One region of the Hoeflea sp. TYP-13 genome, then DNA from elsewhere that is predicted to be linked to it. Evidence: predicted binding sites of a transcription regulator. Region 1 holds the regulator's gene; the other holds the start of a gene.
What was found. Region 1 encodes PhoB, which activates phosphate uptake and scavenging genes when phosphate is short. Its sites were predicted from a motif close to TGTCATNNANCTGTCAT; they were not measured.
Positions count from the first base shown of each region.

Region 2: ABVT35_RS23960 (PHP domain-containing protein) is a predicted target of PhoB. The motif match lies at 5,117-5,133, and genes of this name have one in related genera.

Region 1 is NZ_JBFRBB010000001.1:8,071-15,828, forward strand. It holds gene pstA (phosphate ABC transporter permease PstA) at 1-1,010, shown strand, start outside; gene pstB (phosphate ABC transporter ATP-binding protein PstB) at 1,097-1,915, shown strand; gene phoU (phosphate signaling complex protein PhoU) at 1,938-2,675, shown strand; gene phoB (phosphate regulon transcriptional regulator PhoB) at 2,721-3,404, shown strand; gene ABVT35_RS00060 (helix-turn-helix transcriptional regulator) at 3,542-4,234, opposite strand; gene ABVT35_RS00065 (SRPBCC family protein) at 4,348-4,803, shown strand; gene ABVT35_RS00070 (peptidoglycan-binding protein) at 5,290-7,758, shown strand, end outside.
Region 2 is NZ_JBFRBB010000005.1:189,248-197,005, forward strand. It holds gene ABVT35_RS23945 (alpha/beta fold hydrolase) at 1-184, opposite strand, end outside; gene ABVT35_RS23950 (ATP-binding protein) at 422-3,346, shown strand; gene ABVT35_RS23955 (response regulator) at 3,398-4,114, shown strand; gene ABVT35_RS23960 (PHP domain-containing protein) at 4,156-5,076, opposite strand; gene ABVT35_RS23965 (Ldh family oxidoreductase) at 5,241-6,245, opposite strand; gene ABVT35_RS23970 (hydroxyacid dehydrogenase) at 6,242-7,192, opposite strand; gene ABVT35_RS23975 (UxaA family hydrolase) at 7,235-7,758, opposite strand, start outside.

The sequences.
Region 1 (7,758 bases):
GCGGGTCTCTGCGTGATCTGGAGCCCGGCATCCCGCGCTCGGACCTGCGTTCCTATTACGGCATGTTCACATCGTCCGCGCCTTTCCTGGTGCGCGACTACGTCATCCGCAATCCGGAACTCGTTGACAGGAAATTCGATTTTGAACTGCCGTTTGCCGACCCGCTCGACCAGTTCGCCAAGGGACAGATTTCCCGTGACGTTCCGGAAGACCGCCGCCGGGTGAAGAACAAACAGATTGAGTGGTTCGACAAGCTGCAGGCCGAAGGCCTGGTTTCGAAGCCCTTCAATTTCGGCCTGATCCTCAATTCCGATTCACGATTTCCGGAGCTTGCGGGTCTCGCAGGCGCAATTTCGGGCTCGTTCTGGGTCCTGCTTGTGTGCTTCCTGATCAGTTTCCCGGTCGGCATCGCCGCTGCCGTCTACCTTGAGGAATTCGCGCCGAAGAACCGGCTGACCGATCTCATCGAGATCAATATCAACAATCTGGCGGCGGTTCCTTCAGTCGTGTTCGGCCTTCTTGGCCTTGCCGTGTTCCTCGGCTGGTTCGGATTGCCGCGCTCCGCGCCTCTGGTGGGTGGCATGGTGCTGTCGCTGATGACGCTTCCGACCATGATTATCGTGACCCGCGCTGCGTTAAGATCCGTGCCTTCGGCAATCAGGGAAGCGGCGCTCGGACTTGGCGCATCCCGCCATGAGGCGATCATGCATCACATGCTGCCGCTGTCGATGCCGACGATCCTGACCGGCACGATCATCGGGTTGGCGCAGGCGCTTGGAGAAACGGCGCCGCTACTCCTTATCGGCATGAACGCGTTCATAACAAGCGCGCCGGAAGGCGTGTTTTCCGCCTCGACGGCGCTGCCGACACAGATCTACATCTGGGCCGACAGCCCGGAGCGTGGCTTTGTTTCGCGCACATCAGCCGCAATTTTAGTTTTGCTGGGCTTCCTCGTGATCATGAACGGTCTGGCGGTATTTTTGAGAAACCGGTTCGAGCGCCGCTGGTAGCGGCGCGATCGACCGGCCTGTGTTGGTTTCTGCGGTTGCATGTATCCGCCTTGGGATGCAAAACCGGTGGAATGGGGTGTTGAAGGATGAACATGATGTCTGACGCTGCACTGGAACAAGCAGTTGAGGTCAAGGTTGCGGTGCAGCCGCCGATCAAGATGCAGGGCCGTGGGGTCAGCGTTTTTTACGGAGGCTCGCAGGCGCTTTTTGATGTCGATCTGGATATACGCGAGAACCAGGTGACCGCACTGATAGGCCCGTCCGGATGCGGCAAATCCACGTTTTTGCGCTGTCTCAACCGGATGAATGACACGATCGACACCTGCAGGGTTGAGGGAAACATCACACTCGACGGCGCAGACATTTACGATCCGTCCGTTGACGTCGTCGAACTGCGCGCCAGCGTCGGGATGGTGTTTCAAAAGCCAAACCCGTTCCCCAAATCCATCTATGAAAACATCGCTTACGGCCCTCGTATTCACGGCCTGGCGAGCAGCAAGGCCGACTATGACGCGATCGTCGAAAGCAGCCTGCGCCGGGCTGGCCTCTTCGACGAGGTCAAGGATCGTCTTCACACGCCCGGCACCGGGCTGTCGGGCGGACAACAGCAGCGTCTGTGCATTGCAAGAGCCATCGCCATCAGCCCCGAGGTGATCCTGATGGACGAGCCGTGCTCCGCGCTCGACCCGATTGCGACGGCCAAGGTCGAAGAGCTGATCGACGAGCTGCGCGAGAACTTCACCATTGTCATCGTCACCCATTCGATGCAGCAGGCTGCACGTGTCTCACAGCGCACGGCCATGTTCCATCTCGGCAATCTGGTCGAGGAAGGCGATACCGACAAGATGTTCACCAATCCGGACGACCAGCGAACCCAGGATTACATCACCGGCCGTTTCGGCTGAGCCTGATTGGACAGATACGATCATGATAGACGAAAACAACTCCGGACAACTCGCAGCGCACACGGTCACCTCCTATGACGAGGAGCTTCAGTTCCTGGTCCGCCGTATTGCCGAAATGGGCGGCCTTGCCGAACGCATGGTCGAGGAATCGGTTGCATCGCTGGTGAATTCCGATACCGCGCTGTCGCAGAAGGTCATTTCCGATGACCTGATCCTCGATGAGGCGGAAAGGCAGATCGGCGAAAAGGCTGTGCTTATCATTGCCAAGCGCCAGCCCATGGCCTCAGACCTTCGCGACATTATCGGCTCGATCCGCATAGCCGCCGATCTCGAGCGCGTTGGAGACATGGCCAAGAACATTGCCAAGCGGGTGATTGCGGTGCAGGGCATGGGCCAGCCCAAAAAGCTGGTCCGCGGCCTTGAGCATCTTGCCGAACTGGCGCTGACGCAGCTTAAGGAAGTGCTCGACGCCTATTCGTCCCGCTCTGCAGGACTTGCCAATTCCGTCCGTGACCGCGATGACGAGATCGATGCTATCTATACATCGCTGTTTCGCGAGCTTCTGACCTATATGATGGAAGATCCGCGCAATATAACCGCCTGTACCCACCTGCTGTTTTGCGCCAAGAACATCGAGCGCATAGGCGATCATGCAACCAATATCGCCGAAACGGTCTACTACATGGCAACCGGATCGCAACTCAGCAGCGAGCGTCCCAAAGACGACGAGACCGCGACCGTGGGTGTTGAAGAAGACTGAAGTGACCGCCTGTAAGCTGGCCGCCACCGGAGAATTCAAATGGGCATGGCACCGCATATAACCGTTGTTGAGGACGAGGAGGCGCTGAGCGTTCTCCTGCGCTACAACCTTGAGGCGGAGGGTTATGAGGTCGACACGATATTACGCGGCGACGAGGCCGAAATCAGACTGCAGGAACGGGTACCGGATCTCCTGATTCTCGACTGGATGCTGCCGGGCCTGTCCGGCATCGAACTGTGCCGGCGCCTGCGGGTGCGGCCCGAGACCGAAAGGTTGCCGATCATTCTGCTGACGGCGCGCGGCGAGGAAAGCGAGCGGGTGAGGGGACTTTCAACGGGAGCCGACGACTACGTCGTCAAGCCGTTTTCGACCCCTGAACTCATGGCGCGCGTGCGGGCGCTCCTGCGCCGCGTCAAGCCGGAATCCATTTCGACATTGCTGAAGAGCGGCGATATCGAACTCGACCGCGAGACCCACCGCGTCTATCGCCGCGGCCGCGAGATCAAGCTCGGCCCGACCGAATTCCGCCTGCTGGAATTCTTCATGACATCCCCGACGCGCGTGTTTTCGCGCTCGCAGCTTCTCGACGGCGTATGGGGGCACGACATCTACGTGGATGAACGCACGGTTGACGTTCACGTCGGCCGGCTGCGCAAGGCGCTGAACCTTGCAAAAATGCCTGATGTCATCCGCACCGTCCGCGGTGCCGGTTATTCGCTGGAAAACTAGAGCGTTTCTGCTTCACTCACCGGCGCGAACGCTTCGAGCGCGGCGGTGAGTGAGCGTAGTTGTTAGCGGCTTTTGAGGGCCCGCAACCAAGGTCAGCTCCGGGCCAAATTCGCCGAATGCTGTAGTGTGGTCTAACGTCAGCTTGGCATCCGCCTTGCTGTCGCCTCCTCCCAGCCTTTGATCAAAGCCGCCCGACGCCCCGGGTACTTTTCGCCGAGCACCTTTAGTTCTCGCACGCGGTCGGTCTTGAAATGCCGGTAGTCCTGGCGCGTCTCGCACCATCCGATGAGATACCGGGTTCGATCCAGATAGGCTATGAGCAGGGGCCAGACGATCCGGTCGGTCACGCTCCTGTCCCGATCCGCGTACGTCAGTTGAAGCCGATAGCGCTCGCGGATGGCGTGGCGCAAGAGCGCGCCGTCAAAGCGCTCGGCGACCGTTGATCTTGTTTGAATGGCCTTCGAGCTCGCGTCCAATACGATCGGGCGCAGTTCTTTCGGAATCGCTTCGGACAGTTTTGACACCAGGTCCCGCGCTGCACGTGCCAATGAAGGGTCGGCCTCAGAAGCCACCCACGCAGCGCCCAGAGCCGCAGCTTCCAACTCATCCGCCGTCAGCATCAATGGAGGCATGTCGTAACCGTCGTCGAGAACATAGCCCACGCCCGCTTCTCCGGTGATCGGGATACGTTGCGCATGAAGTTCCGCCATGTCGCGGTAAAGGGTGCTGATTGAGATTTCCAATTCATCGGCGAGCTCCCGTCCTGTGATCGGCGACCGGTTTGATCGCAATATCTGGATAATCTGAAACAGGCGTTCGGTGCGACGCATTTTTAACCTCTCCTCTCACACTCCTATCATAACGGTGAGAGGAGGACATAATTATTAAGGGTTCAGAACCAACAGGATCGCGCTACACCAGCGCCGATGATAAGGAGCATTCCATGATCCACTTTGAACGGAGCCTCACCATTGATGCAGACCCCGATGCCATCTGGGCCGTTCTCGATCGCTTCATGCATATTGACGAGTTCGCCCCGGAGATCGTTTCGGTCGATGCACTGACATCGGGCGAAGCTGGGCTGGGGTCAAAGCGCCGCAACCATTTTAAGAACGGCACGTCGCTGGTGGAAGAAGTAACGGCTTGGCAGCCAGGCAAAGGATATACGGTGCAACTCTCTGACATGGCGGCCATGCCGCTGCATGAAGCCAGTTCGGACCTTTGGATCCAAACTTCGGGCAAAGGCTCCCTAGTTACATGGACTTTCGATTATCGTGTCAAATACGGTCCCCTCGGATGGCTCATGGGACAAACTCTGATGAAAATGATGATGGGCAAGATCATCGATGCGAATTTGAAGGGCCTGGATAAAAAAGTGATGGCCGCGCATACCAGTTGAGGCCTACCGGGAAGTACGACTTAAAAGGCATTGCACCAGGGTCAGATATCTCCTCACGCTCAGCAAGCGCCAGCGCCAGACGAGATCTCTTGCGTTCGCACGTGCGTCGAAATTCTGCGATCCGCCCAAACAGCCCGCGTTCAGCGCCTGGACGGCTCATCGCACTGCGCATCCGGGAATAGCACGATCCCACCGGTTTCGGAATGATGCCAACGAGAGGCTGGCAGCGCTGTATCTCGACCCTGGCTGATCCAATCATTCCGGATCATCGAAGCATCGCCTGTTTCTAGCTGTAATATCAGGCTGTAAAGAACAGTTTCTGTACAGCGTGGCAGATTTGAAGTAAAATATTAACGATAACGCCCGTAAGCGAACATTGGGGAGGTAAAGGTGGTGTTTCGCGCGCTCGTTTGCGTAAACGTGCTTTTAATTTCAGTTTTATATACATCATTTTCTGCGCTGGCTCAGTTTGATGCCGGCGACTTCATGAGGATGGGCGTTGAAGTACTTCGGCATATGTCGAATGACGAAGCGCAGCCTAATCGCAACGACAATAGGAAGGCGGCTCCGGTTTCGCCGAACCGCTTGAACCGTGCCGAAATCAGAGAGGTGCAGCGAAGGCTGAATGAACGCGGTTACGCCGCCGGGCCGGTGGATGGCGCGGTTGGCCCACAAACACGGCGAGCCATTGCAGCATTTCAGAGCGACGCCGGCTTCACTGCGACCGGCAGACCAGACACGGCGCTGCTGGCTGCTTTACGCTCGCTGCCGGCGAATAACCGGCAAGACCAGGCAGTTCAGGTCACGGAGCGGCCACCGAACGGGTTTACGCAGTTTAACGGATATGATTTTCCCGGCGGCGACTATCGAAGCGGATTGACCGATCCACGGCTAAAGAACATCTCGCAAGGCCAGTGTGCGGCTCAATGCGCGCGTGAGACACAATGCAGGGCCTATACGTACAACGCTCAAGTTTCCGTTTGCATCCTCAAGGACAGGGTTCTGTCCAGAAAACGCTTTGCCGGAGCGATTTCCGGCGTCAAGCAGACCGCTCCAGATACCTCCATGGCACAAGCGGATCAGCAACCGGCGCAAATTGAATCCACTGGCGGCAAGCAGCAGTCGGCCGAATTGGTGCAGACAGATATGACAGGACTTGCCGGCATCGCCATGCGTAATGGCCGGGTTGAAACGTCGGCCGGTGGGGGATTGTCCTGGATACACGGCAGAGCGGCCGATGAGCACGCGGAGGCGCTGCGCTACGCACTGATGCGCCTGGCCTTCACGCGCGCTCCCGATCTCTGGGACGAACCCGCTTTTGCATTCACGGCTATCCGTCTGGTCGATGGCCCGACACAGGCGCGCATCCTCCAAAGCGCCGGCATCGATCCGGCCGTCCTCAACGAGGCCGGCCAGGAGCTCTATCTGGATAAAAAGCAATACCAGCGGAAACTTGACGAATTTGCAAAGCGCGCTTTGCTGGCCGCTATCCGCCAACAACTGCCGCCAATCATCGCAGCGAATGCGCCGAAGCTGCCTATGGCGATGTTCTTACCCTGTCGGATCAGCCTTAAGCAGTATGACTTCGAGCGTAAGATCTTTCCAATGTCCCGGGGCTGCGAATCCATCTGGTTTGACAAAGGCGGTTACGGCGAGGCGGTGTTTGGCTACAATCCCGAGATCATAATCACTGCGCCAATTCCGACGGACCGTCTGCGCTTCGACATTCCCATCCCGGAGGTGCAAGCGCGGGACTTTCGCGCCGATTTGTACGCGGGCAGCGCAGACAATCCGATACCGTATGGCGCCATGGGCATCAAGGCGCGGATAACCGACATGGTCGCTGCCGGCGGGCGGCACAATCTTCGCCGGTTCACGCTAAAGGTCGAGGTTGAGGATGCCGCGCTCTATCGCGCCGATGATTTTTCGATGCCGCTTTTGCAACTCGGTATCGAGCCGGTGCCGTCGGTCGACACAGTCAGCCCAGTCCCGAGCGGGCCGGTTTGGCTAAACGCCGACGCACTCAATGTCATATTGCGACGCACGGGAGAGGGCAGTGCGCAGGAACTGGCGGAACTGCTGCGAACGCGAGCCCGCCTGGAAACCTTTCCGGACCGGTTGAATGAGTACGAGAGGGCGTGGGGGCTCTTTTTCCCCGATGAGCTTGTCAGGGATATCAGCGGGGGAGCCCACCCGCCGCCCGAACTCACACGAAACTTTGCCGAGTGGCAAAAGGCGCGTGTCGCCAATCCTCCGGCAACCATGATGTTGGAAACGAGCAGTGTGGGCGGCAGCTATTTTAATAAGACCGTGGAGGGCGATAACGCCTGGCCGATATTTCCGTCAGACTTATCCACCACTCGGCAGAAAAATTATGCGGAAGTGGCTGAATGGCTGGGGTTGCCGATCGATCGGATCACCAGCCCGACGCAGATCAGCCTGTCCGATGTCGGCACCGTGAAGGACCACGAACTCTGGCTGTCCCTGCCCGCATCTGCCGACAGCTATAAAATTGCGCCCGAGACACATGTCCGGTTGGATGGAAGCCAACTGAAAACAGTGGTCGAAATGCGGGTTGTGCGTTGGCGCATTGACGCCGGTTGGGGAGATAAGCCGCTTTTGGTGATGGATGTTGAACCTGTATCCGCACTTGTCACGAACCCGCAACGCAATCAGATCATCGGCCGCGCCAGTTTCGATCAAACATTCGACCGGCTTCCGGCGGAAAGGTCACGTGGTCCGGAAATAGCTGCCCCATCTGAGAAGATGCCCTATTCGGCTGAAACTGTGGACCTGCTGATTGTAAAATTTGCGCCCTCGGCATTCGACAAAGCCATGCAGGAGCGCATGCTGCTGGTGCGATGGCACTACGAACAGAGTTTCAACGGACAAGCACGGGAACCCGAATGGGGTCGTTTCTTCGAGGAGCAGTCACCAAAGCCCAACGAGGAGTCA
Region 2 (7,758 bases), on a different contig from region 1:
CCGTCATTGCGGGATCGATCGCCATTTCCGACAACCCATATCCGGGCAGATCGGGAGCGCTCAATGAAAAGCGCCCGTTCAGTTCGCCGGCAAGGTGCTTCCACTGTATGCTGCAGGAAGCCGAAGAGTGGAGGGCCACGACCGGGGCACTGAAAATATCTGCGATGTTGGTATATACGGTCATCAGACTTACTCTGCTGTATTTTCGTTTGACCGCACTTTCAGGCGTGAAAGTTTCGTTTTATTTTCAGATCAACCCGTTTTGTGTTTCATTTGTTATCGCATCGGCAAAACAGGCTTAAAAAACTATTCTGGGAATTCAAGGCGTTAACCAACAAGGCGCTCGGGCCTCTGAAACAATTGAAACATTAGGCCCTGGTACTGAAAACCGACTGAAACACTGGCGGGATAGGAATTTGTCATGTCCAGGCTCCAGCACGCAGATACAGACACAATAGCGCGGCAAACCACCGCCGTTGCGCGTTTCGGCGCCGACGGACGGCTCGTCGATGCGAGTGGCGAATTTCTCGAGCTGGCAAGCGTGATATCGGACTCCGCGACACGCGCGGAGGTCCTGAGCGAATATATCGAGCGTCTGGAATCGGTTAACCGGGGCCAGTTGGGCGATAGCGGCGAGGAAAAACACAAGATCGCAGAATTGTGGAGCCGCCACGACAGCCCTGCCCTGGAGGCAAAACTGAAACACGGTGGCTGGCGCATGCTTTCCAGCTGTCCGGAGCCCGGCGGCGGGACGCTTTATTTCAGCGTCAATATCGACCAGCATATGCGCAAGCAGGATCTTGCGCATTTCCTCGTGGAGCACATTCCCTTGCCGATGTGGATCAACGAGATCGAAACCGGCGAAGTACTTTATTCCAATCCCGCCTCCAACCGCCTCTACGGCGTCGGCCCGGACGCCCAGGAAAACCGCTCCATCTCTGAATTCTTTCTCGACAGGGACGACAGTCTGGAAATGCTGAAAAAGCTCCAGTTGAAGGGCTCGATTGAGAACTATCCGGTCAAGACAAAGTCAGAGACAGGACGCGAGATCCTTGTCGAGGGCTGCGCGAAGGTGTCCCAGCACAACGGGCGGCATCTGGTGGTGAACGCGATTCAGGACCTTACCGACCGGACCGAACTTGAAGAGGATACCGCCAAGGCGCGCGATATGTTGCGCGATGCCATCGAAGCCCTTTCGGAGGGCTTTGCGCTATATGATGAGGACAACCGCCTGGTGCTCTTCAACAACCGCTACCGCGAGATGAACTACGCTGTCGAGGATATACTGGAGCCGGGTCTCGAATGGGAAATCCTGATGCGGGAAACGGCGCGGCGTGGCGTCTACGCCGAAGCCATCGGTCACGAAGACCAATGGGTGACCAACCGGCTCGAAAACGGCATCGAATACATTCAGGACTATGAGTTGAAGCAAACGGACGGAACCCATTACCTGGTTTCCGTGCACCCGACCAAACTTGGCGGGTTTGTGGTGACCCGCACCGATATAACCGAGAAGAAAAAAGCCGAAGCCGCCGAGCGCGAAGGCGATCAGCTGATCCGCCAGGTCCTGGAGGCAAGCCCCGTCCCGGTGGTGATGGCAAGGGTGGGCGATGGAGAGGTGCTCTACCGCAATCCGGCCGCGCTGGAATTGCTGGGCAAGGTCAAGACGGCGATCGATTCCTACAGAAGCATTGACGAGCGTGCCGACTACATCACCGCCCTTCTGGCGGACGGCCGCGTAGACGACTACAAGCTCACCCTCATCAACCGTGACGGAGAAGAGTTTCCCGCATCCTGTTATGGCCGCATCGCCGATTACAGGGGCGAGGAGGTCGTTGTCACGACCGCCATGGATCTGACCAGCCAGAACGAAGCCGATAATCTGATACGACAGGTTCTGGAGGCTTGCCCGGTACCGGTGCAGATGACCAATGCAGCGACCGGAAAGCTGCTGTTCCGAAGCCCGGAGACAACCGCTCTGTTCGGGCCGGTCGAAATGGCGAAGGATTATTATGTCAATCCGCAGGATCGCAGAGATTATTTGCGGATGTTGCGTAAAAAGGGCTGGATCAATGAGCACAAGGTAAAGCTCATAAACGCCAGGGGCGAGGAGTTCTGGGGTTCAATCTCGGCCCGGCTGATCGATTTTCACGGCGAGCAGGTCATCGTCTCCAACACCCGCGACCTGACCGGGGAGCTTGCCCTGCAGGAAGAGCTCTCCAACCAGCGCGAAATGCTGTTCCAGAACGAAAAAATGTCGGCGCTCGGCGAACTGCTGGCGGGCGTTGCGCACGAGCTGAACAATCCGCTCTCCATTGTCGTCGGCCACTCGCTGATGCTGCGGGAGGAGGCGCACGAGCCAGAAACAATCAAACGCATCGAAAAGATCAGCAACGCGGCCGAACGCTGCGCAAAAATCGTCAAGACCTTCCTCGCCATGGCGAGACAGCAGCCGACGAAGATGGAAAGCACCGACATCAATTCGGTGATCTCCACAGCCGTTGACGTTACCGGGTACGGACGGCGGGACGATGGCCTCGAAATTGCCTGTGACCTTTCCGATAACCTTCCCAATATTGTCGCCGATGCCGACCAGATCACTCAGGTCGTCATCAATCTCATCATGAATGCCGAACAGGCGATCGCCGGCGCCGGCAAGGGCGACCGCATCACCGTATCCACCGGCATCGCCAAATCAGGCGAATTTGTCCAGATCGATGTTACGGACAACGGCCCCGGCATCCCCAAAAATATCATGGCGCGGATTTTCGAGCCGTTCTTCACCACCAAGGAAGTGGGCGACGGCACCGGCATCGGCCTTGCGTTCAGCCATCGCATCATCCTGTCCCACGGCGGACACATCTGGGTCGACACCGAATACCAGGGCGGCAGCCGTTTCTGCATATGTCTTCCCATGGCCGGCAAGGCTGCTGAAAAAAGTGCCAATGGCGACGATGCCGGGCGGCACGGCGGCGGAGTAAGGGCGTTGATCGTCGATGACGAAGTCGAGGTCGCCGAACTGATAGCCGAAATACTCAAAAAAGAAGGCTTCCGGGTTGACCTTGCCCATTCGGGCGATCGCGCCATCGAAATGCTTGAGGACGAGACTTACGACCTTCTGCTCAGCGATCTCAACATGCCGCAGCTCGATGGCCGCGGTCTTTATGAAGCCATTCGGGACACACATCCGGGTGTATTGGAGAAAACAGCTTTCATTACCGGAGATACGATGGGTGCGGCTTCGCAGGCGCTCTTACAGGAATCGAAGCGGCCCTATCTGGAAAAGCCGGTATCCCCGGCGGAATTACGCGAGCTTGTATATGGCATATTGAACCAAAGGAACTGAACTTTGACCCATTTTACTGGAGCGGTCTTTAACGGCGGAAAAGACGGATAAATGGAAAACAGTCACTATCACCTGCTGGTCTGCGATGACGAACTGGATGTTCGTGAAATGGTTCACGAATATCTGTGCAAACGCGGCTTCAAGGTTTCCAAGGCAGCGAGCAGCGACGAGCTGCGGTCGGTCCTGTCAGGAAATAGGATCGATCTGATCATCCTGGACATCAACATGCCGCGCGAAGACGGCCTGACGACCCTGCGGTCGCTGCGCATTGATGATCAGACGCCCGTCGTCATGCTGACGGCAGCCGGTGAAGTCGTGGACCGGATCATCGGACTTGAAATGGGAGCCGACGACTATCTCGGAAAACCGGTCGATCTGCGCGAACTTGAAGCCCGCATAAAGGCTGTCTTGCGGCGCAGGGGCGCAGATAGCCCCAAGAAGAAGGCTGAAGCCGGAACGGCCATGTTCGGTGATTATGTCCTCGACATCGAATCGGCAAAAATGCACGCACCCGATGGCGAAGAGGTTCCGCTCACGGCAATGGAATTCAACCTCCTCAAAGCCTTCGCCGACAACCGGGGCCGCGTTCTCAACCGCGATCAGATCCTTGAACAGGCGCATGACCGAAGCTGGGATCCCTTTGACCGGAGCATCGACATCCGGATCTCCAGGCTGAGGCGCAAGATCGAGAAGAACCCGGCCAAACCGGCGATCATCAAAACCGTACGCGGCATCGGCTATATTTACGATCCAGAAGGCAGTTCGTAGACGCCGGGCATTTTTCGATCCGGCACGTCAACGCAGGAAATTCAGCGCCAGACAGGATTGCACCAGGCCCGTTTTCCGGCGCGATCAACAATGGTGATCCGCAGCCAGGGCGAATTTGAAAACCGCATCAAGGGCACCTCCGCTCGGGTCATCGCATCGCCATGCAGCGAGACAGCCGCCGAACCCTGACCCTGCACGATGACGGTCGACACGGCACTGCTATCAACTTCGACGGATTTGTCGTTCCAGACGATGTTGTGAAAATCCGGGCCCTGGCTGGAATAGTAGTGTCCGGCCTTGAGGGCCGCGAGGAGACTGTCTGGGCTGTTCTCCTGCGCTTTGACCATGACCCAGCCGCCGAAATGGTCCGGCTCGGTGAAATGCGCATCATCGGTTGCGCACAAATCGAGTTTCCTTCCTTCCGACAGTAAAAGATCAAGCGTGTGGAAGCCGTCGGCACGGTCGGCACTGACCGCGCAGCCATGATTGTAGATCTCAACCGCATGGGCAGCTTCGATACCGCGCGCGTCATCAAGGCTCATGCCGGACCATTGCGGATGGGCAATTGCCACATAAGCACCGGCATCGCGGGCGCGCCGGGCAATCTCCGCACCGGTTTCCTGACCATCGACGGGTCCGAAGTGAGGGGCATCCGGTGGTGCGAATTCCTGTGGCAATCCGACCGCAAGGATATGCCATATCTCACCGTTCTGCATGGTTCCCGAATGCAGCTCGGCACCAAGGATCGTTGTAAACTGATTGTCCCTGAACGGTACCGTGTCGGTTATCGGATATTCGTAAATACCGATAAAATGATCCGTAAGCGCCAAGAAGTCATAGCCTTCCGCCTTGTAGCGCCTGCACACCTCTTCGGCTTCCAGCGCACCATCGGAACGGTTGCTGTGAGTGTGGAGATTGCCTCGGAAAAACCGGCCGGGGGCCGCAAACATAGTATCGGTCATTCACGCCTCTCAAAATGTCGGATCTCCATGCCCGTCACATGTGAAGGCTTCATGACAATGGGGCCCGAAGTCAATGATGAAAGGGACCTCCATCCAAGGCGGCAGCGCTTCGGTTCACAATTGAAGCAAGTCCGGCAAGGAAGGTTCTGCAGCGCGGACAAATATCATGCCCCGATCGCCTCGATCGCCTCAAACAACTGCGGATCGACGGGAATTCCGTTATTTTCGTAATCGCGCCTTATCTGCTGGCGGCGACGGCCGGGCAATCGTGCACCATCGGTCGACTGGATCATCTGGGCCATCATCGCAAATCGTTGCAGTCCATTGACACCGAATGCGCCCGGGTCGATGGCGATCAGCGTTTGTCCTGCACCCGGCGGGCCGCCTTCGGCATTCAGGAACGAACTCTGCTCAAAACTGTAATTGGCGCCTGTCAGCCCAGCGCAGATAAGCTCCACCATAAGCGCCATCACGGTACCCTTGGCATCGCCCAGCGGCGCCATGGTGCCGGCAAGGGCGGCCTTGGCATCGGTGGTCGGCGCCCCGTCGGCATCGAAGGCCCACCCTTCTGGAATATCCTCGCCGCGCTGATTGGCGGCCATGATCTTGCCGCGCGCGACACGCGAAAGGGATATGTCGACGGTCACCGGATCACCACCGGCAACCGGGGCTGAAAAGGCAATGGGGTTAGTGCCAAAAAGCGCCCGTGTCGCGCCCCAGGGCGCCATCGCTGCCGGTGTATTTGCAAAAAGCAGTGCCACGAGGCCTTTGTCCGCAAGCGATTCAACAATGACACCCGCAACACCGCAATGATGCGAACGGGTTATCCCTGCAACGGCTATCCCCTGTGCGGGACAGACCTCCGCCAGCCAGTCGCGCGCAAGGTCGATTGCCGGATAGGCAAATCCGTTTGCGGCATCGACGAGCGCCGAACCTGGCCGGTGCCGGGTAAGACCGGCCTCAGCTTGGCCGTCCACCTTGCCACAAGCTGCCTGCGCGGCATAGGAGCCAACGCGGCGCAAACCATGACCGCTCTGCCCCGCGAGTTCTGCCGCGAGCAGCGCATCGGCAACACTTGCCGCATTTTTTTCGGACGTGTTGCTGCGCACCAGTGCGCTGCTGATCAACTGGCGCACGTCACCGGGACTGAACCTGTTATCTTCGCTCATAAATGGATCGCCTGCTCGCCCGCATCGTCCAGATGGGCAAGAACCGTCTGCGCTGTCATCGCACTGACGCGGACATTTGATTCCTGCGTCACGCCGGCAATATGCGGTGTAAGAATGATGTTCTTCAGGCCGCTGAATTTCATCGCTGCCTCTGCAGACAGCGGCTCGGTCTCAAAGACATCAAGCGCTGCGCCCGCCAGTTTCCCCTGAGAAAGCGCGGAGGCCAGCGCCTCCTCGTCGATAATGCCGCCGCGGGACGTATTGATGATCACCGCCTGGCTTTTCATCTTTGCCAGCGCCTCAGCATCGATCATGTGTTTCGTATCGCCGGTGAGCGGAACATGAAGGCTGACCACATCGGCGTAATCCAGAACCCCGTCGAGCGAAACATTGCGGGCGAGCTGCCAGCCCGGATCATCAGCAAGGCAGTAGGGGTCATAGGCGACGACCTGCATTCCGAGCACGCTGGCGCGCACTGCAACCTCGCGGGCAATCCCGCCAAATCCGACAAGCCCCATCACCCGGCCTGCAAGCTCGTGACCGATGAGCGCCTGGCGCGGCCATTCTCCCTGCAGCATCGCTTCGGTGGATTGATAGGCCCCGCGCAGGAGCAGCATGGCATTTGTGATGACGTATTCGGCAACGCAGAGGTTGTTTGCGCCAGTTGCCGGATATACGGTGACACCGCGCTCCCGGCAGGCCTCCATGTCGATATTATCAAGGCCGACACCGAGCCGACCGACACATTTGAGGTCGGGTGCCGCGTCCAGGAGGTCAGCCGTCACCTGCGTGCGATTGCGCACGATCAGCGCAGCGGCATCGGCGACCAGCGGGACAATCTCGTCCTGCCGGTCAGCAAGGGTTTGATCATAGAAAACGTCGTACTGCTGCTTTAGGGCATCCACGGCGGCGTCATCCATGAATTCGGTGATAACGATTTTTGCCATTGTCGGCTCCTACCGTATGAAACCTGCAAATTGTCCCATAAGTCAGGCGCTTCGGTAAAGTTTGGTCATGACGAACTCGCGGTGACCGAGCGCCTCGGCGGCGGTATTGCGGCCATTGGCCGTGCGCACGATCATGTCGATCAGCGCGTCGCCGGCCTGGTTGATCGTCATATCCCGGCGCAGGATGCCTGAAACATCGACATCGATATGCTCGCCCATGGTGCGAACGGTCCGCGGATTACCCGATATCTTGACGACCGGAACGATCGGATTGCCGACAACATTGCCCTGGCCGGTCGGAAAAGTATGGATCACATATCCGGCCGCAGCCATCAGCGTGACACATTCGGCCGCTGCTGACGACGTATCCATGAAATAAAGGCCTTTGCCCTTTTTCGGTTCCTCGGCCGGTCCCAGCGCATCGATATAGGTTGACGTGCGGCCGATCTTTTCTAGATTTCCCAGCGCCTTTTCCTCGATGGTCGTCAAACCGCCCAGAATATTGCCCTTGGTCGGCTGGCTGTCGGAAAGGTCGGATGTCTTGTGCGCTTCGATGACATCGTCCT